3 regions of the Micromonospora pallida genome follow, and region 1 is predicted to be linked to each of the others. Evidence: predicted binding sites of a transcription regulator. Region 1 holds the regulator's gene; each other region holds the start of a gene.
What was found. The regulator HrcA, encoded in region 1, represses chaperone genes, less so after heat shock. The targets are predictions, from matches to a motif close to GGTTNGCACNCTCNNNNNGAGNGTGCNAACC.
Positions count from the first base shown of each region.

Region 1 (6,864 bases):
GCCAGTCCCTCGCGGTGGCGCTGGCCCCGTACGGCATCGCGGTGGCGACGGTGGCGCCCGGCTTCGTCGAGACCGACCTGACCAACGAACATCTCAAGTCGCCCCGGGGCGCGGCCGTACGGGCGCAGAGCCCGTTCGACCGGGTGGCCCGGCCGGAGGAGATCGCCGCCGCGGTGCACTGGCTGGCTTCCCCGGAGGCGGAGTGGGCCTCGGGCACCATCGTCGACCTGAACGGCGCGTCCTACCTGCGCTCCTGACCGCCCGTAGATCCACTCCGGTTGCGGCATCTCGGGCCTTCCCGCCCCGCCGACACCCCGACATACCGCATCTCGTGTCGATCTCGCCCGGCCGGGCCGGGCGAGGTCGGGCGGTGGGGCGGACGGCCGGGCCGGGCGAGATCGGGCAGGCGGGGACGGACGGACGGGTCGGCCGGCCAGGCGGGTCGGGCGGGCGGTTACCAGCGGGCGAGGCGGGTGGCGAGCACGCTGAGCGCCGCCACCCCGGCCGTCGAGGTACGCAGCACCGCCGGCCCGAGGCGTACCGGACGGCCCCCGGCGGCTCGGAAGGCGTCCAGCTCGGCCGGGGCGATCCCGCCCTCGGGGCCCACCACCAGCACGATCTCGCCGGTCGGGGGCAGCTCGACGGTGGTCAGCCGCGCCTCGGCCTCCTCGTGCAGCACGAACCCGGCGGCGGCGCCGGAGATCCGGGCCGCCACCGTCGCGGTGGGCTCGTCCGGGGCGCCCGCCACCACCGGCAGCCAGGCCCGGCGGGCCTGCTTGGCGGCCTCCCGGGCGGTCGCCACCCACTTCTCCCGGGCCCGTACGCCCCGCTCGCCGCGCCACTGCGTCACCGAGCGGGACGCCGCCCACGGCACGATCTCGTCCACGCCCGCCTCAGTCATCGCCTGGACGGCCAGCTCGCCCCGGTCGCCCTTGGCGATGCCCTGCACCACCACGATCCGGGGCACCGACGCGTCGGCGTACCCCCGGGAGGTGACCCTCAGGTCGAGGCTGCCCCGGCCGACGGCGGTGACCACGGCGGCGGCCGTGCCACCCCGGCCGTCGGCGAGCAGCAGTTCCTCACCGACCCGCAGCCGCTGCACGGTGGCGGCGTGGTGCCCCTCCGGGCCGTCCAGGGTGAGCGTGTCGGTGGTGGGCAGTGCCTCGACCAGGAAGAGCGGCGCCGACAACTCAGGCGTGCCCGTTGAAGGCGTCGCGCATCCGGGAGAAGAAGCCGCCCTGCTTGGTCAGCTCGGCGACCTCCTCGCCCCGGGTCTTGGCGAACTCGCGCAGCATCCGCTCCTGCTCGACGTCGAGCTTGGTCGGGGTCCGCACGTCGAGGTGGACGTAGAGGTCGCCCCGGCCGGTGCCGCGCAGGTGCGGTACGCCCCGGGCCCGCAGCCGCAGCGTGCTGCCCGGCTGGGTGCCCGGCTTGACGTCGACGGTCTCCTCGCTGTCCAGCGTCTTGATGGTCAGCCGGGTGCCGAGCGCCGCCGCCGTCATCGGCACGGTCACCCGGCAGTGCAGGTCGTCGCCCTTGCGGGAGTAGACGTCGTGCGGCCGTTCGTGGATCTCCACGTAGAGGTCGCCAGCGGTGCCGCCGCCCGGCCCGACCTCGCCCTGCTGGGCGAGGCGGATCCGCATGCCGTCCTCCACCCCGGCGGGGATCTTGACGGTCAGCGAGCGGCGGGTACGGACCCGGCCCTCCCCGGCGCAGGTCGGGCACTGGTGCGGGATCGTGGTGCCGTAGCCCTGGCAGACCGTGCAGGGCCGGGCCGAGACGACCTGGCCGAGGAAGGTGCGCTGCACCGACTGCACCTCGCCCCGACCGCCACACGCCTCACAGGTGGCGAGGTGGGTGCCGGCGGCCGTGCCGGCGCCGGAGCAGGTGGTGCAGAGCACGGCGGTGTCGACGTTGATCGGCGCCTCGACGCCGAACGCCGTCTCGTTCAGGTCCAGCTCCAGCCGCAGGATCGCGTCGGCCCCCGGGCGGGTACGCGGACGCGGCCCTCGCGAGCCGGTGGCCCCGCCGAAGAAGGCGTCCATGATGTCCTGGAAGCCGACGAACGGCCCCGCGCCGCCCGGCCCACCGGGGCCGGCCGCGCCACCGCCCGGGGCGAGCGGGTCCCCACCCAGGTCGACGATCTGCCGCTTCCGGTCGTCCGAGAGGACCTCGTACGCGGCGTTGATGTCCTTGAACTTCTCCTGGGCCTCCGGGTCCGGGTTGACGTCCGGGTGGAACTGTCGCGCCAGCTTGCGGTAGGCACGCTTGATCTCGTCGTCGGAGGCTTCCCGGCTGACACCGAGGATGCCGTAGTAGTCCCTGGCCACTGCGTTCCGTGTCCTCATGTTCGTCTCGCGTTACGCCGGTCGTCGGCCCGAGTCGGCCGTCGGCCCTGACTGGTCAGTTCTGGGCCAGCAGCTCGCCCACGTAGCGTGCCACGGCGCGTACCGTGGCGATGGTGCCGGGGTAGTCCATCCGGGTCGGCCCGAGCACACCCAACCCACCCAGGATGGTGACACCCGGACCGTAGCCCGTGCTCACCACCGACGTGCCCCGCAGGTTGTCGATCTCGTTCTCGTCGCCGATCCGGACCCGGGTGGTGCTCGGCTCGACCTCGCCGATCAGCTTGAGCAGGACGACCTCCTCCTCGAGCGCCTCGAGGATCGGCCGCAGCGAACCCTGGAAGTCGAGCAGGCCGCCCCGGGTCAGGTTGGCGGTGCCGGCCAGGGCGATCCGCTCCTCGTGCCGCTCGACCAGGGTCTCCAGCAGCACCGTGGAGAGCGTGGTCATCGCCGGACGCAGCCCGGCGCGGACCTCCTCCACCAGCGCCTGCACCAGCGGCGGGGTGTCCGCCAGCCGGGTGCCGCAGAGCTTCTCGTTGACCAGGCGGCGCAGGTCGGTGACGTCGTCGGCGGGGACCGGCGCGGGCAGCTCGACCAGCCGCTGCTCGACCCGGCCGGTGTCGGCGATCATCACCAGCATCAGCCGGGTGGTGGAGATCGGCACGAGTTCCAGGTGCCGTACGGAGGACCGGGCCAGGCTCGGGTACTGCACCACGGCCACCTGACGGGTGAGCTGGGCGAGCAGCCGGACTGTACGGTGGACGACGTCGTCGAGGTCGACCGCGCCGACCAGGAAGCGCTCGATCGCCCGGCGCTCGGCCGGGCTGAGCGGCTTGACCCGGCTGAGCCGGTCGACGAAGAGCCGGTAGCCACGGTCGGTGGGCACCCGGCCGGCGCTGGTGTGCGGCTGCCGGATGTACCCCTCCTCCTCCAGCACGGCCATGTCGTTGCGGACCGTGGCCGGGGAGACGCCGAGTTGGTGCCGCTCAACCAGCGCCTTGCTGCCGACCGGCTCCTGGGTCGCGACGTAGTCCTCGACGATCGCGCGCAGCACGGCGAGCTTACGGTCGTCGAGACCCACTCTCCCCACCTCCCACGCGTGTCGGCGCCCGACCCGGGCGGTGCGTGCCCGCCACCGGCGACAGCCGGCAACGGCCGCTGACCACGACCGGACCGTGCTCCCGGCACTCGACTGTAAGCTCCTGGCACTCGACTGTAACGAGTGCCAGTCTACGTCGGTCCACCCCTCGGACGCGATGATCGGTGTCGACCTGCGCTCGGAACACGCTCGACCGGAGGGTGCGTTCGTCCGGGTGATCCCGCCGATGTCCCACTGGTCACAAGTTGCCCGCTGCCCCTACCGTGACCGGCATGACTGAACCGCCTCGCCCGCCCGACGCGGGCGACGCCGGCCGGTACCCGCCGGAGCCGACCATGCCGCTCGCCCCGTCCGGATCCTCGTCGACGCCCGGCGAGCCCACCACCCCGCTGCCCGGGGAGCCCTCGGCTGAGCCCCCGACGGAGCACCTCGCCACACCGTCGCACGAACCACCCACCGCGAACTGGTCGACATCCTCGTACGAGTCGCCGACGCAGAACTGGTCGGCACCCGCGTACGAGCCACCCACGCGGGACTGGTCGGCCCCGGCGTACGAGCCGCCGACGCGGGACTGGTCGGCACGGGCATACGAGCCGCCGACGCAGCAGTACGGGTCGCCGGGCGACGACGCGCCGACGGAACGCCACGCCGCTCCGGAACCACCCACCGTGGGCTACGAGCCGCCGGGTCTCGGCGGGCCGGCCGACCACCCGACGTCGGGCGGGCACTTCGCCGCACCCGGCTACCCGACCGCTGGCGACCAGGGCGGCTACCCGCCGCCGGGAGCGCAGGAGGGTTACCCGCCGCCCGGGGGTTACCCACCGCCGGAGACGCCGGGGGGCTTTCCGCAGCCAGGGCCGCATGAGGGCTACCCGCCGCCGGGGACACAGGCGGGCTTTCCGCCGCCCGGGGGTTACCTACCGCCGGAGACGCCGGGGGGCTTTCCACCGCCGGGGACACCGGAGGGCTATCCGCCACTCGGGGGTTATCCGCCGGGGGCGGGCGGGGGCCTGCCGCCGGGTGGCTACCCGCCCTCGGGTGGGCCGTACCCGACGGCCGGTCCGACCACCGACGACGACCGGACCTGGGCGGTGCTCGCCCACGTCGGCGGCCCGATCGGTGTGGTGGTCGGCGGCAGCCTCTTCGGCTGGGTCGGCCCGCTGATCGTGCTGCTGCACCGGGGGCAGCAGTCCCCGGCGGTGCGCGCGCACGCCATCGCCGCGCTCAACTTCCAGATCACCTGGGCGGTCGCGATCCTGATCGGCTGGCTGCTCACCGGAATCACCTGCGGCCTGCTCGTCTTCATTCCGCTGCTGCTCGCGCTGGTGCCGATCGTGCTCGGCATCGTGGCCGGTCTCAAGGCCAACCAGGACCAGCTCTACCCGTACCCGATGACCCGGACCTTCGTGCGGTGAACCGCGCTGGTCGGGCCCGGGCCCGACCAGCGCGAGGCACCCGCAGGACGCTCAGGGCAGCAGGTCGCGGACCACGGCGTCGGCGAGCAACCGGCCGGGCAGGGTGAGCACTGCCCGGCCGGCGGCGTAGTCGGCCTCGGCGAGCAGCCCGGCGGCGCGGGCCCGCTCGGCGCCGGCCCGGCCGGCGGGGTCGAGCACCGCCAGCGGCAGCCCGGAGGCGAGCCGCAGGCGGAGCATCACGTCCTCCATGTGCGCCTCGTCGGCGGTGAGGATCTCCCGGGCCTGACCGGGTGACGCGCCGCCGGCGAGCCGCGCCGCGTACGCGCTGGGGTGCTTCACGTTCCACCAGCGCACCCCGCCGACGTGGCTGTGCGCCCCCGGGCCGAGGCCCCACCAGTCCCCGCCGGTCCAGTAGAGCAGGTTGTGCCGGCACCGGGCGGCCGGCGTCCGGGCCCAGTTGGAGACTTCGTACCAGGAGAAACCGGCCGCGTCGAGGGCCGCCTCCGCCGCCAGGTAGCGGTCCGCCGCGACGTCGTCCGAGGGGTACGGCAGCTCGCCCCGGCGCATCCGGGCGGCGAGCCGGGTGCCCTCCTCCACGATCAGGGCGTACGCGCTGACGTGGTCCACCCCGGCGGCGATCACCTGGTCGAGCGAGGCGGCGAAGTCCTCGGCCCGCTCCCCCGGCGTGCCGTAGATCAGGTCGAGGTTGACGTGGTCGAACCCGGCGTCGCGGGCCTCGGTCGCGGCGGCGGTGGCCCGCCCGGCGGAGTGCGTCCGGTCGAGTACGGCGAGCACTCCCGACGCCGCCGACTGCATCCCCAGCGAGATGCGGGTGTAGCCGGCCGCCCGCAGGGTCTTCAACGACTCCGGCGTCACCGACTCCGGGTTCGCCTCGGTGGTGACCTCGGCGTCGGCGGCCAGCCCCCAGGTGCGGTCGATGCCGTCGAGGATGCGGGCCAGGTCGTCGGCGGGGAGCAGGGTCGGCGTGCCGCCACCGACGAAGACGGTGTCCACCCGGGGCGGCGGAGTGTCCCCGAGCACCCGGGCGGCGAGCGCCAACTCGGCCAGGACGGTGTCGGCGTAGTTCTCCCGGCTCGCGCCCCCGCCGAGCTCGCTGGTCGTGTAGGTGTTGAAGTCGCAGTAGCCGCAGCGACTGGCGCAGAAGGGCACGTGGACGTAGACGCCGAAACCACGCGCGCCGACCGCGCGCAGGGCGGTCGATGGGAGCGACCCGTCGGTCGGTACGGATTCGCCTTCTGGAGGGAGGCCGGGCATGGCCACTAGTGTGCCCTTCCATGACCTCTCCCGACGCGCTGGTGCGGGTGTCGACGGCCCGTGGGGTGACCACGCTCACCCTGGACAGCCCGCACAACCGCAACGCGCTCTCCACGCCCCTGATGACCGAGCTGCTCGACGGCCTGTCGGTGGCGGTCGCCGACCCCTCGGTCCGGGTGGTGGTGCTCGACCACACCGGCCCGGTGTTCTGCTCCGGTGCCGACCTCAAGGAGACCGCGGCGGCGTACGCGAGCGGGAGCGTGCCCGCCGGGAAGCTCGGCGACGTGCTCGCGGCGGTCCGGGAGTGCCCGAAGCCGGTGGTGGCCCGGGTGGCCGGACCGGCGCGGGCCGGTGGGTTGGGTCTGATCGCCGCCGCCGACCTGGCGGTCTGCGGGGAGGAGGCGACCTTCGCCTTCACCGAGGTGCGGCTCGGGGTGATCCCGGCGGTGATCTCGGCGACCGTCCTGCCCCGGCTGACGCCCCGCGCGGCGGCCGAGCTGTACCTGACCGGGGAGACCTTCGACGGCCGGCGGGCCGCCGAGATCGGCCTGGTCACCACAGCGGTGCCCGGCGCCGAACTGGACGAGACGGTGGCCGGCTGGTGCGCGGCGCTGCTGCGGGGAGCACCGGCGGCGCTGGCCGGGGCGAAGGAGCTGCTGCGCCGTCCGGCCGAGGCGGACCTGCGTCGCGAGCTGGCCCACCTGGCCACGCTCTCCACCGGCTACTTCCT
Region 1 covers NZ_FMHW01000002.1:7,522,635-7,529,498, reverse strand. Annotated here, with positions in the region: gene GA0074692_RS32440 (SDR family NAD(P)-dependent oxidoreductase) at 1-257, shown strand, start outside; gene GA0074692_RS32435 (16S rRNA (uracil(1498)-N(3))-methyltransferase) at 455-1,189, opposite strand; gene dnaJ (molecular chaperone DnaJ) at 1,191-2,330, opposite strand; gene hrcA (heat-inducible transcriptional repressor HrcA) at 2,404-3,426, opposite strand; gene GA0074692_RS32420 (DUF4870 domain-containing protein) at 3,717-4,859, shown strand; gene hemW (radical SAM family heme chaperone HemW) at 4,911-6,134, opposite strand; gene GA0074692_RS32410 (enoyl-CoA hydratase family protein) at 6,155-6,864, shown strand, end outside.

Region 2 (6,864 bases), 950 kb from region 1:
GGTAGCAGGGGACCCTTCCTACCGTTTTTTGCGTAGGAAGGGTCCCCTGCAACCACCTCAGGCGGCGCGGCGCATCTGGAGTTCCCGCATGGACGGGATCGTGGGGTGCGGAACACGTACCCCGGTGTCGGTGAAGCCCAGCCGAAGGTACGACCGGTAGGCGCGGTCGTTGCCGACCACCACCTCCAGCATCAGCTCCGGCCGCCCGCACGCCCGCGACCAGGCCCCGACCCCGTCGATCAGGCTGGCGAGCAGACCCGTGCCGCGCCAGACCGGGGTGATGTAGACCCCGAACACTACGGTCAGATCCGGCTCGTGCGGCGCGGCGAGTCCCCCGGCGTGGCCGACCAGCCGGCCGCCGGGGTCGGCGACGAACTGCGCGGCGTGCGAGCCGGTCGAGTTGTACGCGATCCGGGCGGCGTACTCGGTGTGCGGACGGGCGGCGGCGTCCGCGAGGGTCTCCAGGAAGGCCAGCGGGGAGTCCGCGAGCATCTCCAGCCGTAGGGCCCGCATCCGGGCGGCGTCGGCCGGGCGGACCCGGCGGACGGTCGGTACGCCTGCCGTCGACCTGGCCGGATTCCGCGTCATGTCCGAATGCCTACCGCAATGATGCCCGCCGATGTGATCCCGGGTCGAGGGTCGACCGCTATGCCCTATTTTGTGATCGTGCGCTGCGGTCACGCTTCGTGTAGCGTGCGATTTCGGTCATCGAACATCGGCCGCTCCGGGCCGGTGTGGAAACGGTGGTTCCGATGCCGGCTGCGCCGGTGTCGGGGCTTGCGTGTCGCCCAGCGAAGTGAGGAAGTGCACCGTGGCGCAAGGCACCGTCAAGTGGTTCAACGCCGAAAAGGGCTACGGCTTCATCGCCGTCGACGGGGGACAGGACGTCTTCGTCCACTTCTCCGCGATCGAGATGGACGGCTACAAGGCGCTGGACGACGGGCAGCGGGTCGAGTTCGAGATCGCTCAGGGGCAGAAGGGCCCGCAGGCCGAGCGGGTGCGCGTCATCGCCTGAGCTGGCCGCGTGGTGGCGACACCGCAGTGGCGCCACCACTCCCGGGACGGCCACAGGTCGCTCCGACGACACCTGACCGCGCCGGCGGGCGGCCCTCAGGCTGGTGGACCCGTCCGCTCCGGTGGGTGCCCTGCCGGTGATGCTTGCGGTCGCCCTGTCCCTTCTCACCGGTCCGCCCGGATCCGACCTGTCGGAGCCGGGCGCGTCCGTGTCCATCGGTGGTCCCCACGGCTGACCCCGAGCCGTCGGCCGGCCATCCGTCAGGTGATGCGCTGAGCGCCGCAGGGCCGGATATCCGTCCGCCGTCCCGCAGACCGGCCGTCACGGTCCCCGCCCCGCAGGCCGCCTACGTACCCGACCCGCGCCGGCCGCGAGGCCACCGCCGCGCCCACAGCCGGCCCGCCACGTCGGCATGGATGGTCACCGTCCCCCACCTGACCCACCTCACCCGCCGGCCCACCCTCACCGACACCGACGACGCCATCCGCGCCGAATGAATCCGGGCCGACAACTACGACGTCCCCGTCGGCCACCTCGCCACCCGGTACGGCGGCCAGGTCTTCGCCGCCCACCGCGACCTGCTGGCCGGTGTCCCGTGACCGCTCCGATCGATGTCTCGGCGTCGGGGACTCCCCGTGACGGGGGAGGAGAGGTCAGCGGTGGACGGGGGTGGGGGCGGGGACGGCAGCCGCGGCCTCACGCGCGGGGGTGCGGCGCTCCAGGGCGGCGGACCAGAAGGCGAGAACCAGCGCGGCGGCGGCGAGGAGGGCGCCAACCCAGTTCGGGGCGGTGTAGCCGAGGCCGGCGGCAATGACGAGGCCACCCAGCCACGCGGCGAGCGCGTTGCCGAGGTTGAAGGCGCCGATATTGACCGCCGAGGCCAGCGTCGGCGCGCCGTGGGCCTGGTCGAGGATGCGCTTCTGCAGTGGCGGAACGGTGGCGAAGCCGAGCGCCCCGACGAGCAGGATGGTGATCGCGGCGAGGATCTTGTTGTGCGCGAACACGGTGAACAGCGCGAGCACCACGGCGAGCCCGCCGAGGGCGGTGCACAGCATCGGCATCAGCTTGCGGTCGGCGTAGCGGCCACCGAGCAGGTTGCCGAGGAACATGCCGATGCCGAAGAGCGCGAGCAGCCAGGTGACCGCGCCGTCGGAGTAGCCGGCGACGTGGGTCATCATCGGCGCGACGTAGGTGATTGAGGCGAAGACACCGCCGAAGCCGAGCACCGTCATCGCCATCGCGAGCAGCACCTGCGGGTTACGGAACGCGGTCAGCTCCCCGCGTAGGCGTACGCCCTCGGGCCGGGGCATGGCGGGCACGAGCCTGGCGATGCCGAGCAGGCCGACCACGCCGATCGCGGCGACGACGGCGAACGTGGTCCGCCAGCCCACCGCCTGCCCGATGAACGTGCCCAGCGGCACGCCGACGATGTTCGCAATGGTCAGGCCGGTGAACATGGTGGCGATGGCACCGGCCTTCCGGTCGGGGGCGACCACGTCGGCGGCGACCACCGAGCCGATGCCGAAGAACGCGCCGTGGGCCAGTGAGGCCACGATGCGGCCGGTGAGCATCACGCCGAAGCTCGGCGCCAGCGCGGAGAGCAGGTTGCCGACCACGAACAGGCCCATCAGCAGGATCAGCATCGTCTTGCGGCTGATCCTGGTGCCGAGCACCGTCATCAGCGGGGCGCCGATGACAACGCCGATCGCGTAGCCAGTGACCAGGAGGCCGGCGGTGGGAATGGACACCCCGTAGTCACCGGCGATCTCGGGCAGCAGGCCCATGATCACGAACTCGGTGGTGCCGATCCCGAAGGCCCCGATGGCCAGGGCGAGAAGTGTGAGAGGCATCGCGCCACCCTCCGTGTGATTGCTGGTGCGCCTTACGCGCTCAGACAATAATTGCACACGCATCTACATGCAAGGGCGGGCATTCCTCCTTAGCCTTGGAATCTGGTGATGCCCGGGACTCGGTGGTGGGCTGGTGTTGCCCGTTGCTCCATCCAGGTGAGGGGTGGCCCGGGTCGCGCTCTCACCTCCGCCCGATCTCGGGCTGGCCACCCACGGCTACTTGCAAGAGCCTTATACATGCTCTAGCTGATATTTCCAGGAAGGGCTTATCCTGGACTCCAGTCGCATCCGGAAGGAGACCCGGACCCATGACCGCCACGGATCCCGCGCTGACCGCCCTTGCCAACGGCTGGGCAGCCCTCTACCTCCTGTACGGCAGGATCGAGGCGTACATCGAGCGCGCCCTCCAATCCGAGCACGACCTGAGCGTGCGGGAGTACTCGCTGCTCGACGTGCTCAGTCGCCAGCACGATGGCGAAGGCGGCCACCTGCAGATGAAGCAGGTCGCAGACGCGGTGGTGCTCAGCCAGAGCGCCACCACCCGCCTGGTCACCCGCCTGGAAGAACGTGGCCTGCTCTCCCGTTACCTGTGCCCGACCGACCGTCGCGGCATCTACACCGATGTCAGCGACGCGGGGCTGAAGCTCCTGCAAGAGGCCCGGCCGACCAACGACACCGCCCTCAGGGAGGCGCTCGATGAAGCCGCCAAGAACCCCGAGCTGGCTCCCCTGGTCACAGCAGTCGAGGCGATGAACCGGCGCTGCTGACGCGGGTTCGCGGCGCAGGGAGGGCGAGTGATCGCGGCCCTGGTCCTGCCGGATCGCCACCATCGGCAGTTCGCTGAAGAGAGGCTGCGGCAGGCGCTGGATGCCGCGCCGGGCTGAGCACCACGGCTTCACTGCGCCGTTGGTCGGGGGCCAGACCGAGGCCGCTGCCTCCCCCGGCGCCCGACCAGTCCTCCTTCCTCGCTTCGCCCCCGGTTTTCCGTCAAGCGGCCGCTCCAGGCCCGCCGCCTTGCCCCTCCCGCCACCCACCCTCGATCCGTCGGTGGATCAGGAAGTTTGGGGCGTGAGGTGCCTCTTCGATGACGCAAACCTCTTGATGAACGCAGAGAGGAGCGTGGGGGTGCGTGGGGATGTGCGTGGGCGGATGGGGGCGTGGGGAGGGACATCGTGCTTGCACTCGGCAGGGGAGAGTGCTAAACAAGTCATTGGCACTCGCATGGCGTGAGTGCCAATGGTCGGGGCGGTAGGGCCACGGCCGCGCGGCGTCGCGTCGCGGGGCACATGGCCGGTCGTCGCGGGCTATCCGGCCCGGCCGAGGAGACGTCGTCGTCGCCAGGTGGCGACGTCCCAAGGTGCGTACACCAGGCGGCCCATCCGGGGCACACACTCGGGTGGCCCGTGAGTGTCCAGGAGGACAACGCCGTATGGCCAAGATGATCGCGTTCGACGAGGAGGCCCGCCGCGGCCTCGAGCGGGGCATGAACCAGCTCGCCGACGCCGTGAAGGTGACCCTCGGCCCCAAGGGCCGCAACGTCGTGCTCGAGAAGAAGTGGGGCGCCCCCACCATCACCAACGATGGTGTGAGCATCGCCAAGGAGATCGAGCTCGAGGACCCGTACGAGAAGATCGGCGCCGAGCTGGTCAAGGAGGTCGCCAAGAAGACCGACGACGTGGCCGGTGACGGCACGACGACGGCGACCGTCCTGGCCCAGGCCCTCGTCCGCGAGGGTCTGCGCAACGTGGCCGCCGGCGCCAACCCGATGGCCCTGAAGCGGGGCATCGAGGCCGCGGTCGCGAACGTCTCGGAGGAGCTGTCCAAGCTCGCCAAGGACGTGGAGACCAAGGAGCAGATCGCCTCCACCGCCTCCATCTCGGCCGGTGACACCAGCGTCGGCGAGATCATCGCCGAGGCGATGGACAAGGTCGGCAAGGAAGGCGTCATCACCGTCGAGGAGAGCAACACCTTCGGCCTGGAGCTGGAGCTCACCGAGGGTATGCGCTTCGACAAGGGCTACATCTCCGCCTACTTCATGACCGACCCGGAGCGTATGGAGGCCGTCTTCGACGACCCGTACATCCTGATCGTCAACAGCAAGATCTCCTCGGTGAAGGACCTGCTCCCGATCCTGGAGAAGGTCATGCAGGGCGGCAAGCCGCTGCTGATCATCGCCGAGGACATCGAGGGCGAGGCTCTGGCCACCCTGGTCGTCAACAAGGTCCGGGGCACCTTCAAGTCGGTCGCCGTCAAGGCGCCGGGCTTCGGTGACCGCCGCAAGGCCATGCTGGGCGACATCGCCATCCTCACCGGTGGCCAGGTCATCAGCGAGGAGGTCGGCCTCAAGCTGGACGCCGTCGGCGTCGAGATGCTGGGCCGCGCCCGCAAGGTCGTGGTGACCAAGGACGAGACCACCATCGTCGACGGTGCCGGCGACGCCGAGCAGATCCAGGGCCGGGTGAACCAGATCCGGGCCGAGATCGACAAGAGCGACTCCGACTACGACCGCGAGAAGCTGCAGGAGCGGCTGGCCAAGCTGGCCGGTGGCGTTGCGGTGATCAAGGTCGGCGCGGCCACCGAGGTCGAGCTGAAGGAGCGCAAGCACCGCATCGAGGACGCCGTCCGCAACGCGAAGGCCGCCGTCGAGGAGGGCATCGTCCCGGGTGGTGGCGTCGCGCTGGTGCAGGCCGGCAAGACCGCCTTCGACAAGCTGGACCTGGCCGGTGACGAGGCGACCGGTGCGCAGATCGTCAAGATCGCGCTGGACGCCCCGCTGCGGCAGATCGCCGTCAACGCCGGCCTCGAGGGTGGCGTCGTCGTCGAGCGGGTCCGCAACCTCGACGCGGGTCACGGCCTCAACGCCGCGACCGGTGAGTACGTGGACCTGCTGGCCGCGGGCATCATCGACCCGGCCAAGGTGACCCGCTCGGCGCTGCAGAACGCCTCGTCGATCGCGGCGCTCTTCCTCACCACCGAGGCCGTCGTCGCGGACAAGCCGGAGAAGGCCCCGGCCGCCCCGGCTGGCCCGGGTGGCGGGGACATGGACTTCTGAGTCCGGTTCCGATACACGCCGAAGGGGCGGGCCGCGTCAGCGGTCCGCCCCTTCCGCTTCCCGCAGCGGCTGGCGTTCATGTTCGGCGGCCGTTCGCTCAGGTTGGCAGGGGCCGTCGCCGGCGCGGACGACCGCGCGATGCATCGGTCCTGCCGGGCGATGTCACTGGTGGATCGGTCCCGCCGGGCGGTGTCATCGGTGGATCGAGCCATGGGTCCGTTGGCAGGTCGCCCACAGGTGTGTCCACCAGTTCCAGTGTCTCCCCGGATGCCGCCTCGGCGAGAGTGGACATCTCCATCAGCTGCTCGGCGTCGCCGTAGTCCAGCCAGTCGAGCCGTGGGCGACCGGGCGGATCACCGACGCGTGCCCAGGTGGGGGGCGTGCTGTCGTCGGCGGTTTCGTCGTCCATCCTCATGACTGCCACCTCCTGTCGAAACGGTAGGAGGTCCACGGCACGGCCCGAGGCCGAACGAGATTATCCGCGCCGATACCCGCTTTACGCGTCAGCGGGAGTTATGTCCTTTCGGTAGAGCAGAAAAACGCGTTCGATCCGGGCGCCCACGCTGCCCGCGTAGAACGGCACCGGCCCCACCCAGCCGATCTGGGCGCGTTCGATTCCGGCGGCCCGCTGGTCACGCAGGCACCGCCGGAGCAACACGCCGCCGATTCCCGAACCGGCCGCCGCCGGGTCGGTGCCCATCGGCCCGAACCAACTCGGCCGGGACGACCCCCACGCGGCGAAACCGACCACCGTCCCGTCGCGCCACGCGACGTGACACCCCGCACCGGTACGCCCCACCGAGCCGGCCAGTTCGGCGTCCCACACCCCGCCGAACGTGTCGCGGGCGAACGCGGTCAGCGCCGGAAGGTCCGCCGGTTCCGCCCGGCGCACCGTCACGCCTCCGGCGGCGAGCCGCCGCTCCGCCTCTGCTGTGGAGCGCAACGCC
Region 2 covers NZ_FMHW01000002.1:6,576,014-6,582,877, forward strand. Annotated here, with positions in the region: gene GA0074692_RS27980 (GNAT family N-acetyltransferase) at 58-588, opposite strand; gene GA0074692_RS27985 (cold-shock protein) at 812-1,015, shown strand; gene GA0074692_RS27990 (MFS transporter) at 1,669-2,865, opposite strand; gene GA0074692_RS27995 (MarR family winged helix-turn-helix transcriptional regulator) at 3,174-3,632, shown strand; gene groL (chaperonin GroEL) at 4,295-5,917, shown strand; gene GA0074692_RS34305 (hypothetical protein) at 6,015-6,326, opposite strand; gene GA0074692_RS28005 (GNAT family N-acetyltransferase) at 6,414-6,864, opposite strand, start outside.
Region 2: the regulator HrcA is predicted to act here: its motif matches at 4,074-4,104, upstream of groL (chaperonin GroEL).

Region 3 (6,864 bases), 600 kb from region 1:
AGTCGTCGACGATCGGCAGCTTCTCGACCTTGTGCTGACGCAGCAGGCTCAGCGCCTCGTCCTTGCTGACCCCGACCGGGGCGGTGACCAGCGGGGTACGGGTCATGATCTCCCGGACCGGGGTGCCCGGCTCGGAGACGAACCGCATGTCCCGGTTGGTGACGATGCCGACGAGCTGGCCCTCGGCGTCCACCACCGGCACGCCGGAGATGCGGTACCGCCCGCAGAGCGCGTCGACGTCGCGGAGGGTGTCGTCCGGGCTGGCCGTCACCGGGTTGGTGATCATGCCCGACTCGGAGCGCTTGACCAGGTCGACCTGGAGCGCCTGGTCCTCGACGGAGAGGTTGCGGTGCAGCACGCCGATGCCGCCCTGGCGGGCCATGGCGATCGCCATCCGTGCCTCGGTCACCGTGTCCATCGCGCTGGAGAGCAGCGGTACGGAGAGGGTGACGTTACGGGTCAGCCGGGTGACCGTGTTGACCCGGCTTGGCACCACGTCCGACTCACCGGGCTGGAGCAGCACGTCGTCGAAGGTCAGGCCGAGCGGGATCACCCGCGCCGAACCGGCGGGCAGTTCCGGCAGGTGGCCGCCCAGCTCGCCGGGCTCGGCGCCCGCCGGACGATCGGTGCTGGGCGAAATATCCACGATTGCTCCCCTGAGCTGCTTGAACGGGCTTCGTGAGGTGGTGCGCGGCACCGGAACACGCCGGAGAACTCGGGCGCGTCGCCCCATCGTACCCACTGAGCTGGGCGGCCCCGGGCGGCGCGGCCAGCGGGCGACGGCCTGGGGCAGGCGGGCCGACGGGCTTGGGTCTACGGTGAGGGGGTGCACGACGAGCCCATCGATCCGTTCAACGGCGACCCGGCCGACCCGGCCGCCGGCCTGCACGACCCCGGTGACGACGCCTCGCTCGAACCGCTGACCGACGTCGAGCGGCAGGACGTCCTGGAGGATCTTGCGGACCTGGAGATCTACCAGGCGCTGCTGGCGCCGATCGGCGTCCGTGGGTTGGTGATCGAGTGCGAGGACTGCCGCGAGCCGCACTACTTCGACTGGGACCTGCTCCGGGGCAACCTGCGCCACCTGCTCAGCTCCGGGCGTCCCCGGGTGCACGAGCCGGCCTACGACCCGGATCCCGACCACTACGTCACCTGGGACTACGCGCGCGGCTACGCGGACGGGGTGCACGACACCCTGACCGAGTCCGGCGAGGACGACACCGAACCGGCCACGGACTGACCTGCCGGCGGGCTCTACTGCCCCGGCCGGCCGCGCCGCCGCGGGCGGTTCAGGCGACCAGGCCAGCCCGGAAGCCGGCGGCGACGGCGTGCGCCCGGTCCCGGGCCCCGAGCTTGCGGAAGAGCCGCCGAGCGTGCGTCTTCACGGTGTCCTCGGAGACGAACAGCTCCCGGCCGATCTCGGCGTTGCTCTTCCCCTCCGCCATACCGAGCAGCACCTGGAGTTCCCGCTCGGTCAGTCCGAGCCCGCCCCGGCCGCGTCCGGTTGGCTCGGGTCGGCGGCCCTCCTGCGCCGTCCGGGCGGCCTCCGGCTTCGCGTCCTCGTCCAGCTCGTCGTCACCGCGCTGCACCGGAACCATCGCCGGCCCGCCGCCGGGCGCGTCCTTCCCCGGCCAGTCTCCCGGTGCTGTCGCCGGGGTGCGACCACCCGGCCGGCCGGCCGCGCCGATGACGGCGGTGTCGAGGGCCGGGTCGGCGATCCGGCGGCGGGAGGACCGTCCCGGGGCGGAGAGCAGCAACAACGCCTTGGCGACCGCACTGGTCAGGTCGTGGTCGGTGCCCTGGATCAGGCCGCGCGCCCCGGCGCTGATGGTCGCCGCCGCCGCGCCGGACTCCTCCGCGCCGAGCAGCAGCACCGCCGCCTGGGGAGCGCGGGCCAGGACGCGCCGGACGAATCCGGCGCTGTCCGGTCGGGTCAGGGCGGTGTCGGCGAGCACCACGTCGGGCGGCTGCTCGGCGAGGCGCAGCATCACCTCGGGATCGGAGACGGCGGTACGGACGACGGCGGACAGGCCGAGTCGGGCTGCCGCGGAAGACAGGTACTGCGCCGCCAATGGGGTCCGGACGCAGACGAGAACCGTACGCACAGTGGGGTCTCCTCTCCGTCAGAGAGCAGACCACGGGCGGCTCTGATCATGAGGGGGTTCCGGGCAATTCTCCGAACTTTTCCGACATATGGGGTCTTTGCCGCGAGTTGCCGGAACTTTCTGATCACCTACGTGTGAGGACGCGAGCGACGGGGTATCGGAGGGGCCAGGCCGGACACGGCGCGCTCGCGCGACCCGTCGCCCGGGACCGGCCTTACGGACCATCGCGGCGGTGCCGCGCGGGAGGAGGGGTGCTGATGTCGAACGTACGTAGACTGCCCGGACCCATCGTCGATCTCTGGGACTGGCAGCGGCTCGGTGCCTGCCGGGGCCGCGACAGCGCCCAGTTCTTCCACCCCGACGGCGAGCGCGGCTCCTCCCGCCTGCGCCGCGAGTCCGGGGCCAAGGCGGTCTGCCGGGCCTGCCCGGTGCGCGCCGAGTGTGCCGCGCACGCCCTCGCCGTCCGCGAGCCGTACGGGGTGTGGGGTGGGTTCAGCGAGTCCGAGCGTCTGCGTCTGCTCGCCATCGGCTGGGAGGACCTGGCCGACCGGCGACGCAGCCGGGTGGACGTGGCGCGGCTGGAGTCCCGCCTCGGCCGCCCGCACAAGTCGACCGTGCCCGCCCAGCGCAAGATCGCCTGACACCGGCGACCCACCGACCACCGCTGCCGCGTCCCCCACCCCGGGGGCGCGGCAGTGCGCTGTCCGTTGACCGAAGGCGCCGCAGCACGCGGTCCCGCCGGAGACGCCACAGCGGCGGACCGCCCCACCGGAGACGCGCGCTGCCCACGTGACGACGCCGCAGAGCGCGGTGGTGGGTGTCCCGCTGGAGACGCCGCAGGGCACGCCGTCGCGGTGGACGGCGTGCCCTGGGCCAGCGGGCGCTCCGGGGGAGCGGAACACCCGCCATGGGTGTCGCGGGTGGATCAGAAACCGGGGCCGTGCTGGTGGCTGTGCCCGTGACCGTGGGAGTGGCCGTGGCCACCGGCGGCCGGCTCGGCCTTCTCCGGCTTCTCCACCACCAGGCTCTCGGTGGTGAGCAGCAGGCCGGCGATCGAGGCGGCGTTGGTGACCGCGTTGCGGGTCACCTTCACCGGGTCGAGGATGCCGTTGCCGACCAGGTCGACGTACTGGCCGGTGGCGGCGTCGAGGCCGTGGCCCCACTCCTTGCCGGCGACCTTCTGCACGACGACGTAGCCGTCGTGTCCGGCGTTCTGGGCGATCCAGCGCAGCGGCTCGACCAGCGCCTTGCGCACGATCGAGACGCCGACCTTCTCGTCGCCGGTGAAGCCGAGGTCGTCGTCGAGCACCGGGAGGACCTGCGCGAGGGCGGCACCGCCACCGGGCACCGTACCCTCCTCGACCGCGGCCTTGGTCGCCGCGATGGCGTCCTCGATGCGGTGCTTGCGCTCCTTCATCTCGACCTCGGTCGCCGCGCCCACCTTGATGACCGCGACGCCGCCGGAGAGCTTCGCCAGCCGCTCGGCCAGCTTCTCCCGGTCCCACTCGGAGTCGGTGGCCTCGATCTCCTTGCGGATCTGCGCGACCCGGTCGGCGACCTCGGTGTCCCGGCCACCACCGTCGACGATGGTGGTGTTCTCCTTGTCGACGACCACGCGGCGGGCGGTGCCGAGCGCGTCCAGCCCGATCTGGTCGAGCTTGTAGCCCAGCTCCGGCGCGACCAGCTCGGCGCCGGTCTGGATCGCCATGTCCTGGAGCATCGCCTTGCGCCGGTCACCGAAGCCCGGAGCCTTGACGGCGCAGACCTTGATGGTCTTGCGCAGCGAGTTGACCACCAGCGTGGAGAGCGCCTGACCCTCGACGTCCTCGGCGATGATCAGCAGCGGCTTGCTGTCGGCGAGGACCTTCTCCAGCAGCGGCAGCAGCTCCTCGATCGCGGAGATCTTCTGCGTGGTGATCAGGATGTACGGGTTCTCCAGAACCGCTTCCTGCGACTCGAGGTCGGTGACGAAGTTCGGCGAGATGAAGCCCTTGTCGAACTGGAGACCCTCGGTCACGTCCAGCTCGGTGTGCAGGGCGGAGCCCTCCTCGACGGTGATCACACCGTCCCGGCCGACCTTCTCCATCGCCTCGGCGATCAGGTCGCCGATGGTGGCGTCCTGCGCCGAGATCGTCGCCACGTGGGCGATCGACTTCTTGTCGGCGACCTCGACGGCCCGCTCCAGCAGCGCTTCGGAGACCTTGGCCGCCGCCGCGTCGACGCCGCGCTTGAGCCCGGCCGGGTTGGCCCCGGCGGTCACGTTGCGCAGGCCCTCGCGGACCATGGCCTGGGCGAGCACGGTGGCGGTGGTGGTCCCGTCGCCGGCGACGTCGTTGGTCTTGGTCGCCACCTCCTTGACGAGCTGCGCGCCAAGGTTCTCGTACGGGTTGGTGAGCTCGATCTCCTTGGCGATGGTGACCCCATCGTTGGTGATCGTCGGCGCACCGAATTTCTTGTCCAGGACGACGTTACGCCCGCGCGGGCCGAGGGTGACCTTGACCGCGTCCGCGAGGGCGTTGACACCGTGCTCGAGCAGGTGCCGGGCGTCATCCGAGAAGCTCAGGATCTTCGCCATGGATATCCCTTCGAAGCGTTGCTGCCCCGGCCCGGCGAGCCGGACCGGGGCAGCGACACTGATCGGTTGCTTACTTCTCGATGACCGCGAGGACGTCGCGGGCGGAGAGCACCAGGTACTCCTCGCCGGCGTACTTGACCTCGGTGCCGCCGTACTTCGAGTAGATGACGGTGTCGCCGACCTGCACGTCAACCGGGATCCGGTTGCCCTTGTCGTCGACGCGGCCCGGGCCGACAGCGAGGACGGTGCCCTCCTGCGGCTTCTCCTTGGCGGTGTCGGGGATCACGATGCCCGACGCCGTGGTGGTCTCAGCCTCGTTCGCCTGGACCAGGATCCGGTCCTCGAGCGGCTTGATCGCAACCTTGGTCGCGGTAGTCACGGGCATACCCTCCTGGGGTACTGGTTTCGTTACCGGTCGGCGGGGCCGGCCAGTGTCAATCTGCCACATGCCACCGGGCGGGGCCGTCGTCGCGGGTGCCGGTCCGCCTGGCGTTGAACCTCCGGGGCGAGCCCGGAAGCTGGCACCCTCGATGGGAGAGTGCTAATCGCAGATTAGGCCCGCCGCTAGCACTCCGTCAAGGAGAGTGCCAACGACGGCCAGTGTGTCGCACCCGACGGCGAGCCGGGCAGGCGCCCGCCGCCCGGCCGCGGGCCCCACGACCAGGTCGACAATCAAGTAGTCGACACATCGACACAGGCCTACCGACGCCCCCCTACGCTGAGCCGGTGCGGAGGACACGCTGAGCACCACCCGGGCCGACCCCGGGCCGCGCCGAACGGGTCCGGGACTGGCGCTCACCGCCGGGGCCGCGTGCGCGCTCGCCGCCGCCGGCATGGCGGTCTCGGCCCCGGTCGCCCCGCCGGGCTGGAGCACGACCGCGTTACGCAGCTTCGGGCTGCTCACCATCGTCGCCGGACTGGCCGTGCACACCTGGTCGCGGGTCCCCTGGATCGGCTGGTTCATGGTCCTCGCCGGGGGCCTGTACCACCTCGGGGACTTCCGGGCCAGCGGCGAGCCCGCGCTCTTCGCGGCCGGGTTCTGCCTCGCGTACGCCTGGACCTCGGTGCTGACCCACATCGCGCTCGCCGTGCCGACCGGCCGGACCCGCGGCCACCTGGACCGAATCCTGGTGGCCGGCTCCTATCTGGCCTCCATCGGCACCCAGGTGGGCCGCTACCTGGCAGAACACCCCCGACCTCCGCTCTGGTGGCACAGCCTCCCGCCGGCGGACTCGACCTGGGCCGACGTGGGCAGCATCGTCTTCGCCAGCTACACGGTCGTCGTCCTGGCGGTGGTGCTCCGACGCTGGCTCACCTCCTCCCGGGCACGCCGCCGGCCCGCCGGACCGCTCTGGGCGGCCATCGTGGTGGTGGGACTGGCCAGCCTGGCGGCGGCAGCGGCGGCGCTGGTGGAGGCACCGGCCGGCGTCTACACCGGCACCCTGGTGACCGCCCTCGTGGTCGACCTGCTGATCATTCCCCTCGTGGTGCTCGCCCGCCGGCTCCGGTCCGGCCTGGCCCAGGGCCAGGCCACGCGCACGCTGCTGGAGCTCGAACGACCCGGCGCCGAACTCCCGAACCCGGCGGAACTGGAACGGGCGCTCGCCGAGGCGGTGGGCGACCCGACCCTCGCCATCACCTACCCGGCGCCCGACGGCTCCTGTCCCGACATCCGGGGCCGGCCCGTCGCCGAGGGCCCCGACACCCCCGGGCGAACGGTCAGCCCGATGCTGAGCCGCGGAGTCCCCGTCGCCTGGGTCGAACACGACGAACTCCTCGGCGAGCAGCGGGAGGTCACCGAGGCCGCCTTCGGCCTGGCCGCGCTGGCGATCGAGAACGCCCGACTGCACCGGGCCCAGCAGCGGCAGATCGAGGAACTGCGCCGGTCCCGGCTCCGGGTGTCGACCGCGGCGTTCGAGGAACGCCAGCGCATCCAGCGCGACCTGCACGACGGCACCCAACAGCGGTTGTACGCGGTCCTGCTGCTGCTGGACACGCTGCGCGCACCGGGACCGGCCGGGGCCGACCGGATCAGCGGCACCGCCGACCGGGCGCACCTGCTGCTCCGCGACGCCATCGCCGGCCTGCGGGACCTGACCCGGGGCATGTACCCGGCGGCACTGCTCGGACACGGCCTCGCCGCGGCGGTCGGGCAACTGGTGGAGATCGCGCCGGTGCCGATCG
Region 3 covers NZ_FMHW01000002.1:6,920,375-6,927,238, reverse strand. Annotated here, with positions in the region: gene guaB (IMP dehydrogenase) at 1-646, opposite strand, end outside; gene GA0074692_RS29710 (DUF5319 domain-containing protein) at 827-1,240, shown strand; partial or broken gene GA0074692_RS37060 (response regulator transcription factor) at 1,290-1,484, opposite strand; partial or broken gene GA0074692_RS29705 (helix-turn-helix transcriptional regulator) at 1,562-2,105, opposite strand; gene GA0074692_RS29700 (WhiB family transcriptional regulator) at 2,363-2,746, shown strand; gene groL (chaperonin GroEL) at 3,031-4,680, opposite strand; gene groES (co-chaperone GroES) at 4,751-5,065, opposite strand; gene GA0074692_RS29680 (sensor histidine kinase) at 5,514-6,864, shown strand, end outside.
Region 3: the regulator HrcA is predicted to act here: its motif matches at 5,197-5,227, upstream of groES (co-chaperone GroES).